4 regions of the Arthrobacter glycogeni genome follow, and region 3 is predicted to be linked to each of the others. Evidence: riboswitches for the same ligand, from Rfam matches in the RefSeq annotation. Region 3 holds a riboswitch; each other region holds the start of a gene.
The links. Region 3 has a riboswitch for S-adenosylmethionine ahead of ACX80G_RS16635 (MFS transporter). Riboswitches for the same ligand answer to the same signal wherever they lie in the genome.
Positions count from the first base shown of each region.

Region 1: another riboswitch for S-adenosylmethionine. It lies ahead of ACX80G_RS06200 (MetQ/NlpA family ABC transporter substrate-binding protein); the one in region 3 lies ahead of ACX80G_RS16635 (MFS transporter).
Region 2: another riboswitch for S-adenosylmethionine. It lies ahead of metX (homoserine O-acetyltransferase MetX); the one in region 3 lies ahead of ACX80G_RS16635 (MFS transporter).
Region 4: another riboswitch for S-adenosylmethionine. It lies ahead of sfnG (dimethylsulfone monooxygenase SfnG); the one in region 3 lies ahead of ACX80G_RS16635 (MFS transporter).

Region 1 covers NZ_JBTNDV010000004.1:151,343-155,580, forward strand. Annotated here, with positions in the region: gene ACX80G_RS06190 (methionine ABC transporter permease) at 1-196, opposite strand, end outside; gene ACX80G_RS06195 (methionine ABC transporter ATP-binding protein) at 196-1,224, opposite strand; gene ACX80G_RS06200 (MetQ/NlpA family ABC transporter substrate-binding protein) at 1,294-2,175, opposite strand; SAM riboswitch class IV at 2,378-2,495, opposite strand; gene ACX80G_RS06205 (TetR/AcrR family transcriptional regulator) at 2,656-3,291, opposite strand; gene ACX80G_RS06210 (alcohol dehydrogenase catalytic domain-containing protein) at 3,318-4,238, opposite strand, start outside.
Region 2 covers NZ_JBTNDV010000010.1:120,668-124,905, forward strand. Annotated here, with positions in the region: gene ACX80G_RS12030 (CPBP family intramembrane glutamic endopeptidase) at 1-494, shown strand, start outside; gene ACX80G_RS12035 (VOC family protein) at 540-1,181, opposite strand; SAM riboswitch class IV at 1,300-1,434, shown strand; gene metX (homoserine O-acetyltransferase MetX) at 1,516-2,619, shown strand; gene ACX80G_RS12045 (SGNH/GDSL hydrolase family protein) at 2,667-3,512, opposite strand; gene ACX80G_RS12050 (alpha/beta hydrolase) at 3,604-4,238, shown strand, end outside.
Region 3 covers NZ_JBTNDV010000020.1:41,042-45,279, forward strand. Annotated here, with positions in the region: gene ACX80G_RS16625 (NADPH:quinone reductase) at 1-1,014, shown strand, start outside; gene ACX80G_RS16630 (hypothetical protein) at 1,067-1,336, shown strand; SAM riboswitch class IV at 1,400-1,514, shown strand; gene ACX80G_RS16635 (MFS transporter) at 1,554-2,891, shown strand; gene ACX80G_RS16640 (LLM class flavin-dependent oxidoreductase) at 2,899-4,238, shown strand, end outside.
Region 4 covers NZ_JBTNDV010000003.1:138,857-143,094, reverse strand. Annotated here, with positions in the region: gene ACX80G_RS04500 (O-acetylhomoserine aminocarboxypropyltransferase/cysteine synthase family protein) at 1-991, opposite strand, end outside; gene sfnG (dimethylsulfone monooxygenase SfnG) at 991-2,136, opposite strand; SAM riboswitch class I at 2,142-2,246, opposite strand; gene acs (acetate--CoA ligase) at 2,519-4,238, opposite strand, start outside.

The DNA.
Region 1 (4,238 bases), on a different contig from region 3:
TGAAGATGTTGACGATGATGTTCAGGGTGCTGAACACGGCGCTGTTACCGAGAATACTGCCGGCCCGTGTGGTGTAAAGGCCGATGCCGAGCAGGAGCCCGCCGAACCCGCCAAAGAGCAGGCTGAACCCAACAATGTAGAGGGTTTCGTAGGTGGCCTCCCACAGTTCCGGGGTGAGGGTGATGAGCGAATCCATCAGCTGAGCTCCTTCACAGTGATACGTCCGGCCAGCCCGGTGAGCGCCGCGTCAATGGCGCCGTCGGGCCCGGTGAGTGCGAGGGTGAGATGGCCGAACGCCCGGCCCCGAATGTCGTTGATACCGCCGTAGATCAGTTCGAACTCGACGCCGGCAGCGGCCAGTTCGAGGAAGACGGAGGCCTGGGAGGAGTCGCCGTCGCGGAAGGAGAAGGTGACAATCCGGCCGAGATGTCGTTCCTGCAGGACCGCGAGTTCGTCGGGTGAGGGGATCCCCCGCACCACGGTGGCGACGAACCGTTGCGAGGAGGCTTCGCGAGGGGTGGAGAAGACGTCGAACACGTCACCCTGCTCCACGATCCGGCCGCTGTCCATCACCGCCACCTTCGTGGCGAGGGTCTGGATCACGTCCATTTCGTGGGTGATCACCACAATGGTAATGCCCAGTTCCTCGTTGACCCGGCGCAGCAACCGGAGCACTTCGTGGGTGGTTTCGGGATCCAGGGCCGACGTCGCCTCATCGGCGAGCAGGATTTTCGGTGAGGTGGCCAGCGCCCGGGCGATGCCGACCCGCTGTTTCTGGCCCCCGGACAACTGTTCAGGGTAGTTGGAGGCCTTGTCTGCCAGCCCTACGAAGTCGAGGAGTTCAGTGACGCGCGCCCGGATCTCGTCGCGGCTCTTCCCTGCGACGCGCAGGGGGTAGGCGACGTTGTTCCAGACCGTTTTGGCGTTGAACAGGTTGAACTGCTGGAAGATCATCCCGATGTCGAGACGCAGCTTGCGGAGCTGTCTATCCGGGACGTTGGTGACCTGTTGACCGTCGACGATGATGGTTCCGCTGGTGGCCTTTTCGAGGGCGTTGATCAGGCGGACCAGGGTGCTTTTACCCGCACCGGAGTAGCCGATGATCCCGTAGATTTCCCCGGCCTCGATGTCAAGGCTGACATTGTCGATGGCGTGTACCGGGGCGTCGCCGCGGCGGCCCGGCGGGAAGCTTTTGGTGACGCCCTGCAGTGAAATGAGAGGCATGAAGTTCCTTGGTGAAAGACCCTGTGGCCGGCCGGGATCACCGGCCGGCCACAGGAGAGAGAGGGCTAATTAGCCTTGGGCGCGGGTGTCTTCCTCGACGGTGCCGAGGGTCGTCTGCAGCTCCTCGGGGGTGACCTGGAGGAACTCGGCGGTCCCACCCGAGGTCTCCTGAACGGCGTCCTGCACCTCTTGGTTTTCCTGGTAGATACTGACGAGCTTCTGATAGGTCTCGTTGGTTTCCTCGCCGGCGCGGGCTGCGAACACATTCACGTACGCGGCGGCTGCCGGATCGGCCGGATCATCCTGGGCAATGGCATCCTCGAAGTTCAGGCCAGCATCCTGCACGAAGTCGTTGTTGATGATGGCGGCCGCGACGTCGGGCAGCGATGTGGGCGTCAGTGAGGCTTCGAGGGTGGTGACGGTGACCTTGGAGGCCTCCTCGTCGATGTCGTCGATTGTGGAGAAAGCGCTGCCACCGTCGTCGAGCACCACCAGCCCCGCGGACTGGAGCACCAGCAGACCGCGGGCGAGGTTACTCTCGTCGTTGGGGACGGCGACCGTTGAGCCTTCGGGTATTTCCTCCACCGACCCGTACTGGGTGGAGTACAGGCCGAGCGGGTAGATGGCGGTCGAGCCGATCGGGGCGAGTTCTTCACCGCTGGAGACGTTGTAGCGGGCCAGATATACCAGGTGCTGGAACTGGTTCAGGTCCAGTTCGCTTTCGCTCAGCGCGGGGTTGGGTTGCGTGTATTCGGCGAAGTCGATGACCTCAAGGTCGATGCCTTCCTCGGCGGCGGCCTCGGTCAGCAGGCCCCACTCCGGGTCGCTGGCGCCGACGACGCCGAGTTTGATGCTCTCATTGCCGGACTCGGAGCCCTCTGCAGCGCCGCACGCTACGGTGAAGACGAGAAAGGGGACGATGGCGATGGTGAGGAGTTTGCGGGATTTCATAATGATTTCCTTTGAGTGGAGTCCAGCCGGCCGGGGATATTGGATGGGCGCGGCCGCTGGGTCGGCAGATAAGAAGGTGTGCGAAGTGCTGCGAGAACTGCAACGACATTCGGGTGGAGGTGGCTCAGAGGTTACATGCTGGCTCGCTTCAAGATCGCGGGCGGTAGCCACTACGAGCCCTGAATGAGGGTCGGTACCGGGTACGCCGTACTTGCCGTCCGGGGATTTGTTCCGGTGGCCGAATCTTCACCTGAAGCACCCCACTACGGGAGAGGGTTGCTGTTCAACCGGCCAGGGAGCCGTTGGTTGAACTCTTGATTCTGAGATCACGCTAAAGCAGAAATTTTGTCGGGTCAAAACCTTGGCGTTATGGATCGTCATAAAATGCCTTGTCAAGCCCATTCCGTTCATTGACCGGGTCGCCGAGGTGTGAGATCGGGTGGATCCGCCATCAAAGCGCCTGTGAGTCGTCGGAAGTAACTACCCGGCGGAGGGGGTTGGGGTGTTGAGCTTTCGTTCCAGTTCGGTGACGACCGCATCGAGCCCGAGGGTGAAAGCGCTATCCTGACGCCCGATATCCGCGCGAGCCGCCAATGCCCGGGACAGGGCGGGGTGGTCGTGTTCTGATGGTTCCCAGGGCGGTTCAGGGGAGGCTGCGTCAATCGCGGAGCCAAGAACGAGCAGGTCCACGACGGACAGCGCGTCCAGCAGGAGTCCTTCGCGGAACCCAGCCGTCTCAAGGATCTGAGCCAGAGCTTCATAAATTTCCAACGTTGGCTCGTCGTCAACTGATTCGCCAACGAGAGCTGGAATGACCATGGGGTGAAGTCCCATGGCGTGGCGATAGTTGATCGCCCAGCGGCGCGTCTGTTCTTGCCAGCTCCCACCGCCGCGGGGGAAGTCCCCCCGGTCATGCGCATCCTGACTGATGAGAGCACGAATGCCCTCAAGGATCTCAGTCCTTCCTCCCTTCACATGGTGGTAGAGAGAGGAAGGACTAACACCGAGCCGTTTGGCCAGCAAGGGTATCGAAAACTCCCGGTTCTCATCGAACCGTTCCAAGGCTGCCCGGAAAATTTTTCCGCGAGTGAGGATTCGGGTGCTGGGCCTGACCATCGACTTCCTTTGTGGTTGGGAGGAGGCTAAAACACTATGACACTGCGTGCCCGCTCCCCACGACGCATCGCATCGAATGCTTCGTTGACGTCGTCCAGACCGATACGGTTTGAGATCAGCTCGTCCACTGGGAGCTTTCCGGCCAGGTACAGTTCGGCCAGCCGGGGGAAGTCACGCCCGGGGACAGTCGACCCATAATTGGATCCGACGATCCGGAGCCCGCCTTCAGCCAAGGCCAGCCCATCGAAACTGACCGTCTCATCGGCCGGGGGCAGACCAACCAGGACGGCAGTGCCCCCTCGCACGAGCAGCCCGGGCAGCGATTCAATTGTTTCTTTCCGGCCAATCGCCTCGAACGCATAGTCCGCTCCCCCACCGGTGATCTCACGGATCACTTGCTCGGTACCCGAACCCGCGATCACCGTATGAGTGGCCCCGAACCGTTTCGCTATCGCAAGTTTCTCCTCACTCAGATCGACAGCGATAATTGGGGACGCTCCCACCAGGTTCAGTCCCATAATGATGGACAGGCCCACCCCACCGGTCCCGACGACGACGGCGGACTGACCGGGCGCCACCCGCGCGTCGTTGACTACTGCTCCAACGCCAGTGGATACGGAACATCCCAGAAGTGAAGCAACATCAAAGGGCACTTCCGCCGGGATTTTCACCGCAGCCGATTCGGGAACGACCGCATATTCGCTCATCGACCCGACCGCCAGATAGGGAAACACTGGGGCACCGTTCTCCGACAGTGGCGTGCTCCCGTCGGGCAGCACACATTCCTCCGAGCGACTACCAGTGCACACAAAGGCCCTCCCGGAAAGGCAGGCGGTACAGCGCCGGCACGGGTAAAACCAGCTGAGCACCACATGATCCCCAACAGCTACGTCCTCGACGCCCCCGCCAATAGCCTCGACGACACCCGCGCCTTCATGGCCCATCAC
Region 2 (4,238 bases), on a different contig from region 3:
CGGCGTTCCGCACCCTGGGATTCACCTTCAGCAAACCAAAGGTCGACTTCGGATTGGGCTTCGGTCTTGCGACTGTGATCGGCGCCGGAACGCTGGGTGTGTATGCGGCGGGACGTGCGCTGGGAATCACGACGGCGATTGAACCCGCTGCGCTCGACGCCTACTGGTGGACGGTGCCCGTCCTGATCCTTTCAGCGGTGCGCTACGCGGTGCTTGAAGAAGTCATTGTAGTGGGCTACCTGTTCCACCGGCTGCAGCACCTCGGCTGGTCGACTCCGGTGATCATCGTCACGAGCGCCGTACTTCGAGGAAGCTATCACCTGTACCAGGGCTTCGGGCCGTTCATCGGTAACTTCATCATGGGTGTGGTGTTCGGCTACGCCTACACGAAGACCAAACGGGTGATGCCATTGGTGATAGCCCACGCTGTCCTCGATATTGCCGGGTTTGTGGGCTTCGCCCTCTTCGGCCCGGCGATTGGAATCGGCGCGTAGCACCATACCCCGCGGCACCCTCGACGGGCCGATAAAAACAGCTGGCTAGATTTCCACCAGGCCATTGTCCGTCTGGAAGGTTACCGACATGATGCCGGGGGTACCATTCGGCGCCACCCAGTGCACTGCAACGCCATCAAGAGGCTCGGTGGCGGGGGTGCCCAGCCACTCGGCGATCCGATCGGGGGAGCCTGCGATCGTCAGTGAATCGAGACGGGCCGACGCCGGTTTCGCCTGCGACGGATGAAGTGCCTCGGTACCGTCATCCCACCGCAGCATATAGGGGACCTGGGGGTCGGCGATGAGCCCCTTGATCCCAATCTGCTGCCAGGTCAGTTCTTGCCCATCAGGGAACTTGCGGTTACCTGGCACGGCGCTCCGCCCCAGCCGCTGCTCAAACGGGGCCAGATCGTCTACCGCGACGCACCAGCCCATCCATCCGCCACCGGCTTCGGAACGGGCTCGAACCGCCTGCCCGAAGGGAGCTTTGTCGGAGGCGGGGTGATTCAGCACTTCAACCACTTCCAGGTACTGGCCATTGAGCATCGGGAAGATCATGTTCCTGGTGCCGAAGCGGGGGTGCACACCGCCCTTTACGGGATCCACGCCGAGGGCATCAGAAATCCTCCCAGCAGTCGCTACGAGGCCGTCGGGTTCACAGGCATATGAGACATGGTCCAAGCGCATGGCCCTAGTTTGGCACTTTGTGATCTGTGTCTCGACTTAGGGTACCCTTACCTTATCTTCGGGCCACAGAGGTTCACATATTTGCGCCCGAAGGTTCTTTTCGGGTTATCTAGGAACAGGTCACGAGTGCCAGCACGGAGCGGAACGCCCGCTCCACCAAGCCCCGGCTTGCTGGACGGCAACCCTCCTTCGCGGCGGGGTGCCCCGGGTGACGACCGGGCGGCGGGCAAGGTGTCAGGCGCAAGCGCTAACTCCGAGGCGGGCAATACCAGTGGCAACTATTCACACGACGCAGCAGGACCCCGGCCCAGGGGCACTTCATGCCGTCCAGTCAATCCCTGGAGAGTGTCCCGACGGCGTCCTCCGCACTCTCAGCCTCGGGGCCTTCACCTGCGAAACCGGGGGACACCTCCCCAACCTGACGCTCGCCTACGAGACCTGGGGCGCCCTCAACGACGACGGATCCAACGCCGTCCTGATCCAGCACGCGCTAACCGGCAGCACTCACGTCGCCCGGGGCGATTCGACCGAGGACGGCTGGTGGGACCAGCTGGTCGGCCCCGGAAAAACCATCGACACCACCCGGTATTTTGCCGTGTCCATCAATATGCTCGGCGGGTGCTATGGGTCCACCGGTCCGGCCACCGCCGATCCCGACGGCATCCCCTGGGGCTCACGGTTCCCCTACCTCACGGTCAGGGACTCGGTCCGCGCTGAGGCGCTCCTCGCCGATGCCCTGGGTATCGGGCAGTGGCATTCGGTAGTCGGCGGATCACTCGGCGGGGCCAGGGCACTGGAGTGGGCCCTCCAGTACCCAGACCGGGTCCAGCGCTGCGCGGTGATTGCCTGCACCGCGGCCAGCTCGGCCGAGCAAATTGCCTTTGCCCAGGCGCAGCTTCGATCCATCCGGTTGGATCCCGGCTTCGCTGGCGGTGACTATTACCCGGGCCCCGGGCCGGTCGACGGACTGGGTCTGGCGCGACGCATCGCCCACATCACCTACCGGTCCGAACCCGAATTGGAGCACCGGTTCGGCCGGGCCGCCCAGGGCAGGGAGACGCCTTTCGGCTCGCCGGATCCTGCGGCCCGCGGTCGCTACCAGGTGGAAAGCTACCTGGATCACCAGGCCGACAAGCTCGCGGAACGGTTCGACGCCAACAGCTACGTCCTGCTCACCGAAGCCCTCATGGGTCACGACGCCAGCCGCGACCGGGGCACCCTGCAGGACGCCCTCGGCCAAGCCAGCGCCGAGTTCTTCATCGCCGCAGTGGATTCGGACCGGTTGTATTACCCCAGCCAGTCCCATGTCCTGGCGGCGGCGCTGCCGGGTGAGGTACCCGTGCATATGATCAGCTCACCGATCGGCCATGACGCTTTCCTGACCGAGATCCAGCAACTCGGCGGACGGCTGCGGGAGGCCTTCTATCCCGCGCCCTGACGCGAGGTCGCCATCGTCGTGGCCGGTGATCCAGGCAGGGTAGGAGCCTAGCCCCCGATGCCCGGCGGTATCCCCGGACCAAAAATGGGGGCAGCGTCGGGGCGTTTGGCCAGGATCCCGTCCCCGGAGGACTGGCGCCGCAACCGGCGCAGTACCCAGGGTACGAAATAAACCTTGGCCCACACCAGATCCTCCGTCCGGGCCGCGCGCCACCTCTTGGGGGGGAGCGGCTGCGGCTCAAGGGGCATCAGGGAGTGGGGCACGGCGAGGGTTTCCAGCACCATCATGGCGATGGTGTGGTGTCCCAGCGGCGAGAAGTGCAGCCGGTCGCCGTCCCACATCTGCGGGTTCACCAACTGGCGCAGGGCCCACATATCGGCGATCAGCGCGTCGTGGTGAGCGGCAATGATCCTGAGGTTCTCGTTATAAATGGCGGTCCTGGACCGGAAGTTGCCGAGCACGGACTCGCGGGCGTCCGGGCCGGCGAACAGCACCACGGTCGCGTGATCGGCACGCAATGCCCCGACGGCATCATCCAGGCGCGCCGCCAACAGGTCCGGGTCGCCGCCCGGGCGGATCAGGTCGTTGCCGCCAGCCGAGATGGTGATCAGATCCGGTTTCAACGCGAGCGCCGGCCCCACCTGCTGAGCCACAATTTCGTGCAGCAACCGGCCGCGGACGGCGAGGTTGGCGTAGGCGAAATCCTCATGGCCCCTGCTGAGTTCTTCGGCCACCCGGTCGGCCCACCCCCGGTTGCCGCCCACGCTCCCGGGATTCGGGTCCCCGATGCCCTCGGTAAAGGAGTCGCCCAACGCCACATACCGCGTCCAGGGGTGGGGAGTGGTGTTCTGCGCAGGATGGGACTCCGCGGGTGGGGATAGGTTCCGGCTCATCCCCCTATCCTGTAACAGACGGTCACCGAACGCGACCCCCGACCGCTACCCCCGCTGGGTGCCGCCGGCCGGTGCGTGCCAGAATACTCCAATGACCCTTTCGGAAACGCCCCACCCACCAGCCGCCGAGCAGCCCACCGCGACGGCCTGGGATCCAGTGGTCCTCTGGTCGCGCCCCGAAGCGGAACGGCAGGGCACAGCCCTGCTGGTGATGTTCCACGGGCACCTCGCCAACGAGGAGGACCTGATGGGCCTGGCGGACCATCTGCCATCCGATCTCACGGTGGCGTCGGTCAGGGCGCCGCACGTACAGGGGCCGGGGTTTACCTGGTTTCCCCTGTCGCACGACACCGGATATTCGGTGGACCTCGTGACCGACTCCGTCGCCCGGGTGGTGACCTGGCTGGACTCGGTCAAGGGCGCGCATACCAGCGTGTCGTTGCTGGGGTTCTCCATGGGAATGGCCGTTGCGACCAGCCTGCTGCGCCACCGCCCGCGGGACTTTACCGCCGTCGTCGGCCTCTCAGGGTTCGCGGTTCCCGCGGAGGGGAGCCCGTTCTTCAACGACGAGGACGCCGCTGCCCACCCGGTGCCGCTGTTCTGGGGCCGCGACCAGGAGGACCCGGTCATCACCGCCGACCGAATTGAGTTCACCCACCGCTGGGCGGTCGGCCACACCACCCTCACCAAGGTGCTCTACGCCGGGATCGGCCACAGCATCAGCAT
Region 3 (4,238 bases):
GCAATCGTTTACTCCCACACTGGCCCCTCAACCGTTCTCTCCCTCGCCGACCGCGACGTCGCTGCTCCCGGTCCGGGAGAAGTGCGGGTTCGCATCGCCGCCTCGGGCGTGAATCCCACCGACTGGAAGGCGCGCTCCGCCGGGGATGTGGCCTTCGCGGAGCTGGTCCCGAACCAGGACGGTGCCGGGATAGTGGATGCGCTGGGTGAGGGCGTGACGGACGCAGAGGTCGGCGACCGGGTATGGGTGTACCTTGCGGCCCACGGGCGGCCGACCGGGACCGCCCAGGAGTTTGCCGTCCTTCCGGCTGACCGGGTCGTAAAACTACCGGAAGGCATCGATTTTGACGTCGCCGCCAGCCTCGGTGTTCCGGCGATGACGGCGCACCGGGCGCTGACCGTTCACGAGCACGGTCCATCCCGGCTCGCACCGGGCGCCCTTGCGGGCCGCGTGGTTCTTGTCCAGGGTGGAGCGGGTGCGGTGGGTCATGCAGCGATCCAGTTGGCTGTCTGGGCGGGTGCGACAGTCATCGCGACGGTCAGCAGTGACTCGAAGGCAGAGCTTGCCTCCGCCGCCGGCGCGCATCACGTTCTCCGGTACCCCGATGACTCACTGGCAGACCGCATCCTCGGGATTGCACCCGATGGCGTCGACCAGGTGGTGGAGGTGGCTCCGGCCCAGAACGCTAGGCTCGACGTCGAGGTGCTCGCCAACCACGGGAGCATCGCCTACTACGCAAACAACAATGGGGACGATTTCACCACCCCGATTGTTGCGAGCTTTGCGAAGAACGTCCGCTGGCAGGGTCTGCTCCTGTACACGGTGGGATCCTTTGCCCTGCACGCCGCCGCCGAGGACATTACCGCTGCGCTGCGGGCTGGCGCGCTGCCGGTGGGGGAGTCGGCGGGGCTCCCGCTCATCTGGTTCCCGCTCGAGGAAACAGCGGCCGCGCACGACGCCGTCGAGGATGGCGTCACTGGCAAGGTCCTGATCCGCGTGGCCGAGCTAGGCTAACAAAAAAGCGCGCGTTTGCGCAGCTGACTGAGACTGTTCCGAGGAGTGGGAAATGGCGTTCGTGCATCGGGATCTCGTTCGCCGTCTCCTGCGACGCCTGGGACGTGGGCTGGTGCTGGGCGTCTCGGCGGGACTCTTTGTGGGGATCGTTGCTGCCGTGGTGACCTCGGGAGGAACAGACAACGTCCTCCGCAGCGATGTGGGGTGGGGCGCCGGATTGTGGGCGTTCGCCATCGCCTTTCTGTTCACCAGCTGTCTCCCCTCACCCGACGCGGTTGACGGGCCGCCGCAGTACGGTCAACTGCACGGTCCGCGGCCGTAGGTCTGGTCATGTGGCGTCATCAGCTTTAGCAGCAGCGGCGTCAGACCATAGTCTCGAAAGCAGAATCAAGAGCCCCGACGCAAAACCCTGGTTTGTCGGGCGGCAACCCTCCCGCTGTAGCGGGGTGCCCCAGGTGATGATTCGGCCCGATGCGGAACCGCACGGGCAAGTATGGCGTCGCTGAACCGGTTGCGCCTGATGTGCAAGGGGTTGTTCCATGTCCGTCGTCGAATCCGTTGCGGTGCCCACACCCGCAATCCGCATCCGTGACAAGAAGCGTGTCCTCAGTTCCGCCTTTGTTGGCACCACCATCGAGTGGTACGACTTCTACCTGTATGGAACGGCCGCGGCGCTGATTTTCAACACCCAGTTCTTCCCGCAGTCCTCGGCACTCGCTGGCGTCCTGGCATCATTCGCCACCTTCGCCGTGGGCTTCTTCGCGCGACCGGTGGGCGGGATCCTGGCAGGCCATCTCGGTGACCGGATCGGGCGCAAAGCCCTGCTGGTGGCGTCCCTGCTCACCATGGGAGTTGCCTCAACGGGCATTGGTCTCCTACCCAACTACGACAGTATTGGCAGCTTCGCCGTCGTCGGGCTGGTGGCGCTCCGCCTCTTGCAAGGGCTATCGGCCGGCGCCGAATGGGGAGGCTCGGCCCTGCTCTCGGTCGAACACGCTCCACGACACCTCCGCGGGTTCTTCGGCAGCTTCACCCAGGTCGGTTCCGCCGCGGGCATGCTGCTGGCCACCAGCGCCTTCGCCCTCACCCAGCTGGCCATGACTGCCGAGCAGTTTCAATCCTTCGGATGGCGGATCCCTTTCCTGGCCAGCGCTGTACTGGTGATCATTGGGTTGGTCATCCGGCTTGGTGTTGAGGACGCACCCCAGTTTCAGCAGCTCACGGCGGAGAACAACACCGCGAAGGCCCCCATTGCCGAGGTGCTGAGATATCACCGTCGTAGCCTGCTGGTGGCTATTGGTCTCCGGCTGGCTCAACCGGCACTGTTTGTGGTGCTCACCGTGTACCTCCTCGGATACATCAGTTCCCGCCGGGACGATACGACGTCGGGACTGACCGCGGTCCTGGTCGGCTCCGCGGTAGGACTGATCTCGGGTCCGTTCTGGGGGTGGCTCTCCGACCGTTACGGCAGGCGGCCCATCGCCATAGCGGGCACGATTGGTATCGGCATTTTTGTGTGGCCGCTGTTCTGGTTCCTCGATCATGGACCGCTCGTCCTGCTGCCGCTGGTGATGATTCTGGGAATGAACGTCCTGCACGATTCTATTTATGGCCCGCAGGCGGCGTGGTTTGCGGAGCAGTTCCCGTTGCATCTGCGCTACAGCGGAGTGTCGTTCGGCTATCAGGTGGGCACAGTCCTCTCAGGAGGTCTCACGCCGTTCATCGCGGCGGCTCTCCTCAATGGTGGTGGCGGTCAGCCCTGGCTGATCTGCGGGTATCTGACCCTGCTGGCGGCGCTGTCCGCTATTGCCGCCTTTGCCGCGAAGGACCCGGCCCGTGCTTACGCCAAAGACAAGTCAACCCCCGATACTTTCTAGGAGAACAGTGACGAAGTCCATCCTGCTCAACGCCTTTGAAATGCTAGTCCCAGTTCACCAGTCGCCTGGTCTGTGGAGACATCCTGAGGATCAAAGCCGCCGGTACAACGAGCTCACCTATTGGACCTCCCTGGCTACGACGCTGGAAGAGGGAGGCTTCCACGGCATCTTCTTCGCCGATATTCTGGGACAGTATGACATCTACGCCGGGAACGCTGATGAAGCTGTTCGTGGCGGAGTGCAATACCCGATGCTGGACCCACTGCTGATCGTGAGCGCTTTGGCGGCGGCCACCAGCCACATCGGCTTCGGAGTCACCGCATCCCTCACCTACGAACAGCCCTACCTGTTGGCGCGAAAATTCAGCACCCTCGACCATCTCACCAACGGGCGGGTGGCATGGAACATCGTCACGTCCTATCAGGACTCCGCCGCCCAGAATCTTGGATTCACCGAACAAATTCCGCACGACCAACGGTATGACCGCGCTGAGGAGTACATGGACGTGGTCTACAAGCTGTGGGAAGGCTCGGCTGATGATGATGCGGTCAGGGCAGACAAGGCAGCCAACGTCTTTGTTGACCCCGCGAAGGTGCGAGGCATCGGCCACATGGGTGAACATTTCACCGTTCCTGGGCCTGCCCTCACCGAGCCATCACCTCAGCGCACGCCCTTGTTGTTTCAAGCCGGAGCTTCGCCCCGGGGACAGGCCTTTGCTGCGAACCACGCCGAGGCGATCTTCTTCAGCGGCTACTCCACCGAGCTGACACGCAAATGGGTGGACGGCATTCGTGCAGCGCTTGCTGCCCAGGGTCGCGCGCGGGACTCTGTGAAGATCTTCGCGATGGCAACGGTCATTGTGGCGGAAACGGAAGAATCCGCTACGGCGCGGTTGGACGACTACACCCGCTACATTGATCCGCAGGCCGCGCTAGCTCTTTTTGCTGGCTGGACCGGTGTGGATCTCAGCACAGCCGACCTGGATAGCACCCTGGAGTACGTGCAAACCGAGGGAAACCAATCCGCATTGGCCGCCTTTACCAAGCTGGATCCGTCCCGGGTGTGGACGGTCCGCGAGCTGGCGCACTTTGTGGCCATCGGGGGACGGGGCCCGGTCATTACGGGCTCCCCATCGACTGTCGTCGACGAGCTGGAACGGTGGATGGATGAGGGCGACGTTGACGGGTTCAACTTGTCGAACGCAGTGCGTCCAGCAGATCTGGAAGAATTCGTGCGCCTTGTCTCACCCGAATTGCGCCGACGGGGACTGTTGCCGGAGGCCCCGCAACCCGGGACCACTCTCCGAGAAATCATTCTCGGAGAGGGGCCCCGCCTGGCCGATGACCA
Region 4 (4,238 bases), on a different contig from region 3:
CCCGCTCGAAATGACGATGCGAGGGGAGCCCGGCGAAGTTCACGTATTCAACCCGCGGGTCGTTCTCGAGCCACTCGGCGACCGCCTGCGCGTTGGCCAGGTGCTCGTCCATCCGCTGGGCCAGGGTTTCGACGCCCTGCAGCAGCTGGAACGCGGACATGGGGGACAGGGACGGGCCGATGTCCCGCAGCTGTTCGGTGCGCAGCTTGGTCAGGAACCCGTACTCCCCGAAGTTGGCCCACCACTGGATGTTGCCGTAGGACGGCACCGGCTCCGTCATGGTGGGGAACTTGCCGTTGCCCCAGTTGAAGGTACCGGCCTCGACGACGACGCCGCCCAGGGTGGTCCCGTGCCCGCCGATGAACTTGGTGGCCGAGTGGATCACAATGTCCGCGCCGTGCTCGATCGGCCGGATCAGGTAGGGGGTGCTCAGGGTCGAGTCGATGATCAGCGGCACCCCGGCGTCGTGGGCGATCTTTGCCAGCCCCTGAATATCGGCGATCTCGCCGGACGGGTTGGCGATCACCTCGGCGTAGACGGCCTTCGTGTTGTCCTGGATGGCCGCGGCATAGTCAGCGGGGTCGGTGCCGGGCACAAACGTGGTGTCAATGCCGAACCGGCGGAGGGTCACGTCAAGCTGGGTGACGGTGCCGCCGTAGAGCTGCGACGCGGCGACAATGTGATCCCCCGCCTGGCACAGCGCGGCGAAGGTGATGAATTCGGCGCTCATGCCCGACGCCGTCGCCACGGCCCCGATGCCGCCCTCCAGCGACGCAATCCGTTCCTCGAACGCAGCGACCGTGGGGTTGCCGATCCGCGAGTAGATGTTGCCGTACTTCTGCAGCGCAAACAGGTTGGCGGCGTCGGCCGTGTCCTTGAAGACGAACGACGTCGTCTGGTAGATGGGTACCGCCCGGGCCCCATGGGCCGAGTCAGGAGTGCCTCCGGCGTGGAGGGCGCGCGTGCGGAAACCGAAGCTGCGGTCAGCCATCAGACACCTGCCTTAATCTGGTCGTCAACAATGAAATCTAGGCCCTCTTTGCGGGCGAGGTCCGCTTCGAGCTCGCGGACAATGGGAAGGATGTCTTTGCCGAAGGCTTCGACTTCCTCCTGGAAGTGCAGGTAGCAGGTCAGCATGAGGTTCACGCCGATCTTCTTGTACTCGACGATGCGCTCGGCAATCTGCTCGGGCGTCCCGATGAGCTGGGTCTTGAACCCGTCGTTGTACTGGATCAGGTCCTCGAAGGACGAGTCGGCCCACATGCCCTTGCCGTCCTTGGTGGACGCGCCAGCCTCCTGGACCGCGTCGCGGAACCCTTCGACGGCCGGCTTGTGCGCCTTGGCCACAATCTCGCGGAGGGTTTCGCGGGCCTCCTTCTCGGTATCGCGGGCGATCACAAACCCGTTGAGCCCGAACCTCGGGTGCCGTCCGGCTTCGGCTGCTGACGCCTGCACGCCAGCGACGTTCTCCTTGAACCCCTCGAGGTCCTTCCCGTTGGAGAAATACCAGTCGGCCACCCGGCCTGCGGTTGCCTGTGCCGCCGTCGAGTTCCCGCCGAAAAAGATCTCCGGGTGCGGCCGCCCCGGCACGTCAACGGGTGGCGGGTTGAGGGTGAAGTCGGTGATGTTGTAGTACTTCCCGGCCTGGGAGAAGTTTTGCTCGGTCCAGAGGCCGCGGAGAATCCTGATGAACTCCTCGGTGCGGACGTACCGTTCGTCGTGCTCCAGCCACGGCAGCCCGAACCCGGTGAACTCACTCTTCAGCCAGCCCGAGACGATATTCACTGCCGCCCGACCACCGGAAATGTGGTCGGCGGTGATAATGAACTTCGCGAGGACACCGGGCTGCCACATGCCCGGGTGGACGGCGGCGATCACCTTCAGCTTTTCGGTCGCGCCGAGCAACGCCAGCGAGAATGAGGTGGCCTCATGCTGCTTGTCGGCGCCATACGACGCCGCGTACCGGGTCTGCGAGAGGGCGTACTCGAAGCCGGCATTTTCTGCAATGCGCGCCAGTTTTTTGTTGTAGTCGAAGTCCCAGCTGGTGCGCTGCTCAATGGTCGACACCACCAGCCCGCCGCTCACATTGGGAACCCAGTAGGCGAACTTGAGGGGTTGGGATAGATCAATAGCCATGAAAACCTCCATCGTGCCTGGCATTAGCACCCTAATGTCACTGCCGGGGCAGTGGCCAGGGTTGCTGCGGTGTCAATGAGCCAGATCTCTCGTACCGCTCGGGATGGTCACCACCAGTGTGGCAGCCCCTTCGCGGTAGACCAAGAATGTTGCTCAGCGTTGCAGGTGTCGTCCTCAGTCACATGATGCAGGGCCTTGAGGTCGCCCGAGCTTCGGATCGGTGATCAACCCGGACCGCGGGGGTCAAACTGGAGATCGGTGGGCGGTATGTTCGCCACCGATGCCCACTTTGACCCCGGGACGGCGATAAAGGTCACTGAAACCGGGTGGAAGGTCTCCGGGACGGCCGGAGGATGAGGCGCCGGCCGCGCGCGGGGCGGGGTCACGGTGCTGCCCTCGCGGCCAGGACCGCCGCGATTCCCGGCACGCAGGCCTCATTCTGCAGCGAGGTAGTGTCACCGAGCGTGGTTCCCTCGTACAGCTGGGTCAGCAGCCGGCGCATGATCTTCCCGGACCGGGTTTTCGGGACGTCAGCGACGACGACGACGGCGGCCGGCTTGGCGATCGGCCCGATCACCGTCCCGACGTGGTCCCGCAGGATCCGGGCCACCTCATCCTCGGCCCTTGCCCCTTGTGATGCAGCCAGCACGACGAACGCGGCGATCGCGTGACCGGTCAGCGGGTCGGCGACCGGGCACACCCCGGCCTCGACCACCCATGGGTGGGCCACCAGCGCCGATTCAATCTCGATGGTCGAGAGCCGGTGACCCGACACGTTGAGCACGTCATCGATGCGGCCGAGGATCCAGGTGTCGCCGTCGTCGTCGTACCGGGCGCCGTCACCGGCCAGGAACCAGCCCTGGGCGGCGAACTTCCGCCAGTAGGAATCCAGGTACCGCTGCGGGTCGCCCCAGACGGTCCGGGCCATGGCGGGTCCGGTCTGGTCCACCACAATCAGGCCCTGCACTCCGGGCGGGACTGGGCGCCCGTCGTCGTCGACAATCCGGGTACTCACGCCGGGGAGGGCGCGGGATGCGCAGCCCGGTTTGAACGACGCATCGGTGGGGCGGGGAGACAGGATGGCGGCCCCGGTTTCGGACTGCCACCACGTGTCCACCACCGGCGCGGTGCCGGATCCGAGGTGCTCCCTGAACCAGCGCCAGGCCTCAGGGTTGGTCGCCTCGCCAACGGTGCCGAGGAGCCGGATGCTGGAGAGGTCGTAACCGGACGGTACGCCGTCCGGGAACCAGCCCATCAGTGACCGGATCAGGGTGGGCGCCGTGTAGTAGCTGGTCACGCCGTAGCGCTCGATGATCTCAAAGTGCCGTCCCGGGTGGGGTGTGTTGGGGGTGCCCTCGAAGATTACTTGGGTGGCGCCGTTGGCGAGCGGCCCGTAGATCTCGTAGGTGTGGGCGGTGACCCAGGCCAGGTCGGCGGTACACCAGTGCACGTCGGTGTCCCGCCGGGCCGGGTCGGGGTGGCTGAACAGGTAATCGAAACTCCACGACGCCTGGGTGAGATACCCGCCGGAGGTGTGCACCAGGCCCTTGGGTTTCCCGGTGGTCCCGGAGGTGTACATGATGAACAGGGGAGTCTCGGCGTCGAATGCCTCGGCGGTGTGGTGCGGGGATGCGGCGCCGACGGCGTCATGCCACCAGACGTCGCGGCCCTCGGTCCACTCGATGTCACTGCCAGTGCGGCGGATCACCAGGACGTGCTCGATGCTGGTGGACCCTGACACGGCCTCGTCGGCGTTGGCCTTGACCGGCACCGCCAGGCCGCGACGGTACTGCCCATCGGTGGTGACCAGCAGTTTCGCGCCGGTGTCTTCGACCCGGAACCGGAGCGCCTCGGCGGAGAACCCGCCGAACACCAGCGAATGGACCGCGCCGATCCGGGCGCAGGCCAGGGTGACGACGACGGTTTCCACCAGCACGGGCAGGTAGATGACCACCCGGTCGCCCTGGCCGATCCCGAGGTCAAGCAGGGCGTTGGCGGCGCGGGACACCTCGTCCTGCAGATCAGCGTAGGTAACTGTGCGCCGGTCGCCGGGCTCGCCTTCAAAGTGCAGGGCAACCTTGTCACCCCGCCCGGCGTTGACG